2 regions of the Idiomarina abyssalis genome follow, and region 2 is predicted to be linked to the other one. Evidence: predicted binding sites of a transcription regulator. Region 2 holds the regulator's gene; the other holds the start of a gene.

Region 1 (2,459 bases), 430 kb from region 2:
TAAGCAGTGGTTCACCCATGCCCATCATGACAACGTTCGTTACGGGTTTAATTCCGGTTTTTCCATAAGCCCCTAACAGCTGGTTCACCCGCCACACCTGACCGATAATTTCTGCCACACTGAGGTTACGGTTAAAGCCCTGAGCCCCTGTGGAACAGAAAGTGCACTCTAATGCACAACCAACCTGAGAAGACACGCACAAAGTAGCGCGGTCACCTTCGGGTATCCATACCGTTTCCACGTCCTGACCGTCAAACAAAGTCATCGCGAACTTAATGGTGCCATCTGACGACTGCTGTTGTTCACGAAGTTCAGGTGCGCGAATCTCGGCTACTTGCTTGAGCTTTTCACGCAAAGCTTTATTGAGATTCGTCATCTCATCAAAGTCATCGACACAAAAGTGATACAGCCATTTCATAACCTGTTCGGCACGAAACGGTTTCTCACCCATTTCACGAAAGAATTCTTTAATTCCCTCACGATTCAGGTCGAGTAAGTTCACTTTTTTATCTATTGCGTTGGTCATAAAGCTCCAGTGTTCTGATGTAGCCTGACGTTCCCGTCAGGCTATATTTTCTTACGTCTTAACGAGTGCGCTGGCAAACTTCTTCGTCGCTGAAGAAGTAAGAGATTTCGCGCGCAGCAGATTCAGTTGCATCTGAACCGTGTACCGCATTTTCGTCTATAGTTTCAGCATAGTCGGCACGGATAGTTCCTGCCAGTGCTTCTGCAGGATTCGTAGCACCCATAATGTCACGGTTTTTACGCACAGCGTCTTCACCTTCAAGAACCTGAACAACGATAGGACCTGAAGTCATGAATTCAACCAAAGCGCCAAAGAAAGGACGTTCTTTGTGTTCAGCGTAGAAACCTTCCGCCTGCTCTTTGCTTAAGTGCATCATTTTAGCACCGACAATGCGTAGGCCAGCAGATTCAAAACGGTTGTAGATAGCGCCGATTAAGTTTTTTGCAACTGCATCAGGCTTGATAATTGATAGAGTGCGCTCTAAAGCCATGGTTATAAACTCCAATAAAATAAAGGGATAAATTAGTCGCGCGGATTATACGTGAGATCAGCGCAGAAATCGAATACCCAGTGATTGTTTTTTCACTTATTCTCAGCTAGGATGCTAAAACAAATTAGCCATATAGACGTCTATTTGACGATAAGGAGTTCTGACATGGCGAACAATGAATACCAACAAGCTACTCTGGGCGGCGGCTGCTTCTGGTGTGTTGAGTCTGCCTTCCTTCAGGTAAAAGGCATTCAGTCGGTTAAATCCGGCTACACGGGTGGTCATACGCCAAACCCCACTTACGAACAAGTTTGCACGGGAAACACGGGCCACGCAGAAGTCGCTCAACTCCAGTACGATCCGGAGCAGATCTCTTACCGTCAAATCTTAGAAATCTTTTTCACCCTGCACGATCCGACTCAGGTGAATCGCCAGGGTAACGATGTTGGCACGCAATATCGCACATCGATTTTCTATCATAATGACGAGCAAAAACGAGAAGCCGAGAAAATTATTGCTGAGCTAGAGGCTGACGATGCATTTGCAGCGCCTATAGTAACGGAAGTCACCGAGTTAGGGACCTTTTATCCGGCGGAGGATTACCACGAAAACTACTACGCCAGAAACCCGGAAAACCCGTATTGTCAGGCGGTCATTTCACCTAAGCTGGCTAAGTTCCGCAAAACCTTTGCCGGCCTGCTGAAAGACTAAGCAGCCCCTCGCAAGGTACCGATAGTGCGGTGGATAAGCTCTACTGCACTGTCGATATCGTCTTCGGACGTGTAACGGCCAATACTAAAGCGCAATGAGCTCATTGCCAGCTCATGTTCAACGCCTAATGCTCTCAGCACATACGAAGGTTCAACGCTGGCCGACGTGCAGGCCGAGCCCGACGAAAGCGCAAGATCTTTTAACGCCATTAGCAGCAGTTCACCATCAACTCCGGCAAAGCTGATATTGGTAATATGCGGAACCCGTTGCTGGTCAGAGCCATTCAGGGTTACACCTTCTAACTGACTAACACCCTTCCATAACCGCCGCTGCAGGTTTTTAACCCGCACAGGCTCCAGCTCCAACTCATTACGCGCAATTTCAGCCGCAACACCCATGCCGACAATCTGGTGTGTTGGTAAGGTACCTGAACGCATACCCCGTTCGTGACCGCCGCCATGCATTTGCGCAAGTAACCGAACTCTGGGCGTACGACGCACATAGAGCGCCCCAATACCTTTAGGACCATACATTTTGTGAGCAGAAAGAGACATTAAGTCGACCGGCAACTCAGCCATATCCATAGAAACTTTGCCGGAAGCCTGGGCAGCATCAACGTGGAATAAGGTGCCGTTTTCACGACAAAGTTGCCCAATAGCAGCAATGTCCTGAATAACGCCAACTTCGTTATTAACCAGCATAACGCTTACCAGGACTGTATCTTCACGCAGA
Region 2 (2,459 bases):
GCGACCCAGAGTCAAGCTTTCGCCGTTTAAGCCACGGGCAATAAAGCCGGTAACAATAAAGCGGGTGCCGGAATGAGGAGCTACCCGCAGTAGTAGCTTTTCACGGGAGTGCTCAACCTGAATCACAGGCTCTGGAGCATCCGCTGCCAGTAAGAAGTCGCGGGCATCAATGTGGTCGGCCCGGGTGCCCTGTTTTTGCAGCAGCGCAGATAATAAGCGTGCCGACCAAAGTTCACCGTAGGACAGCAGCTCGGCGTTATGAGCAATGTCTTCGTCACCGGCTAACCAACGACGCCAGCGAGTGAAGTCCTGTTGTGACTGTTGCAGCAATTGCTGTTGTAAATCGCCACTTAATAATTCAGTGATAAGCCCTTGCTGAAAATTCTCCAGCTGATCGAGCAGAATACTGGCGGTATCGCCCGGCTGCGGTTTGGCGTTTATAATAGCCAGAATACGATTGGTCGTATCACCAGCGGCGGAAACCACGACAAGATCGCTCGCGCCGGCGTATTCCGTTACAATGCGGGCCACACGTCGATAGCAAAAGGCGTCGGCAAGACTGCTTCCGCCAAACTTGTGTACCTGAACACTGTCGGCAACGGCCTGCTTTTGCTCCTCTGTGAGCTGTGTTGTTGTCATTCCGCCTTCCTTAACTACTCGCATGGATTGGGTTACTGCTACTAAGGCTAAAATATTGTCAGACAAATGTCAGCAACTTTTAGCCATCTAGACGGATAAAATTTGACGGGGTCGCTCAGTCGGGTACAATTCATTACAACTTACAGGGTTTTGTCTGACATCAGAGTAATGAATATGAAATGGAACGGCGAATACATTTACCCGTATGCTGAACACGGTCGTAAGAGTCAGCAGGTTAAGAAAGTTACGGTCTCAATTCCTACTCGGGTATTAAAAGTACTGACTGATGAGCGGACCCGTCGCCAAATCAATAATTTGCGTCATGCTACCAACAGCGAACTGCTGTGTGAGGCGTTTTTACACGCTTTTACCGGTCAGCCGCTGCCCGAAGATGAAGACTTACAAAAATCGAATTCGAATAAAATACCCAAAGCCGTGCGGGAAGAGCTGGAAGCCAGAGGCTTGCCCATCCCGACGGATGACGAATTGGACGATTAATCCTGCATATAATTTTCTGGTAAATCGATTTTCGCCGCGCCGGATTTCACGGCGGCTTCAGCAACGGCGCGAGCCACACGTTGGCACAAGCGTGGGTCGATAGGCTTAGGAATAATGTAGTTGCGGCCGAAGTTTAATTCTTTGACATCGGCTGCTTTTAGCACGGAATCGGGCACGGGCTCTTTCGCCAGCTGACGAATGGCCTCTACCGCTGCCACCTTCATTTCATCGTTAATGGCTGTTGCCCGCACATCTAATGCTCCGCGGAACATAAAGGGAAAACAGAGTACATTGTTCACCTGGTTCGGATAGTCCGAACGGCCAGTTCCCATAATTAAGTCGTCCCGTGCTGCCATAGCAACTTCCGGTTTAATTTCCGGATCAGGGTTTGAGCAGGCAAAAATAACCGGGTTAGGCGCCATTAGCTTCAGCTCTTCCGGGCTGAGCAGGTCAGGGCCTGAAACGCCGACAAAGATATCAGCACCCTCAATAACATCTTTTAGCGTGCGCTTATCGGTATTGTTAGCGAACAGTTGCTTGTATTCGTTTAAGTCATCACGGCGGGTGTGAATAACGCCTTTAGAATCGAGCATATAAATGTGTTCGCGCTGTGCACCGCATTTAATCAGAAGCTCCATACAGGCAATTGCTGCTGCGCCGGCACCGAGACAAACAATGCGTGACTCGGCCAGTTTTTTGCCCTGAATTTCCAGCGCGTTAAGCATACCGGCTGCGGTAACAATGGCAGTACCGTGTTGGTCGTCATGGAATACCGGTACATTGCAGCGTTCTATTAAGGCCTGCTCAATTTCAAAACACTCAGGCGCTTTAATGTCTTCTAAGTTAATACCGCCAAAGGTATCAGCAATGTTGGCAACCGTATTGATAAAGTCCTGTGTGGTACGGTGACTGACTTCAATATCAATGGAATCCAGCCCGGCGAAGCGCTTGAACAAAAGTGCTTTACCTTCCATGACCGGTTTTGACGCTAATGGTCCCAAATTGCCCAGACCGAGAATAGCCGTTCCGTTGGTAATAACAGCAACCATGTTGCCTTTAGCTGTGTACTTGTAGGCATTGTCCGGGTCTTGCGCGATTTCCCGAACCGGCTCTGCTACGCCCGGGCTGTAGGCCAGCGCTAAGTCTTTGCTGGTTTCAGCAGGGGTGGTGAGTTCAACGGAAATTTTACCCGGGGTCGGGTATTGATGGTAATCCAGTGCCTGTTGGCGAAAGTCTGTCATGCGGTGATACCTGAGTCTGGTGATCAGAATGCCGATCAGTCTATCGCTTTTGTGCTAATAAACAAATCTTACCTCCGCCTT

What was found. Region 2 encodes MetJ, which represses methionine synthesis genes. Its sites were predicted from a motif close to TAGACGTCTAGACGTCTA; they were not measured.
Region 1: a site for MetJ is predicted at 1,142-1,159, ahead of msrA (peptide-methionine (S)-S-oxide reductase MsrA). Genes of this name have one in related genera too.

Annotation. Positions count from the first base shown of each region.
Region 1 is NZ_CP081832.1:2,005,897-2,008,355, forward strand. It holds gene rlmN (dual-specificity RNA methyltransferase RlmN) at 1-526, opposite strand, end outside; gene ndk (nucleoside-diphosphate kinase) at 585-1,016, opposite strand; gene msrA (peptide-methionine (S)-S-oxide reductase MsrA) at 1,182-1,727, shown strand; gene K5X84_RS09705 (IscS subfamily cysteine desulfurase) at 1,724-2,459, opposite strand, start outside.
Region 2 is NZ_CP081832.1:2,440,404-2,442,862, reverse strand. It holds gene K5X84_RS11735 (bifunctional aspartate kinase/homoserine dehydrogenase II) at 1-639, opposite strand, end outside; gene metJ (met regulon transcriptional regulator MetJ) at 814-1,137, shown strand; gene K5X84_RS11725 (malic enzyme-like NAD(P)-binding protein) at 1,134-2,378, opposite strand.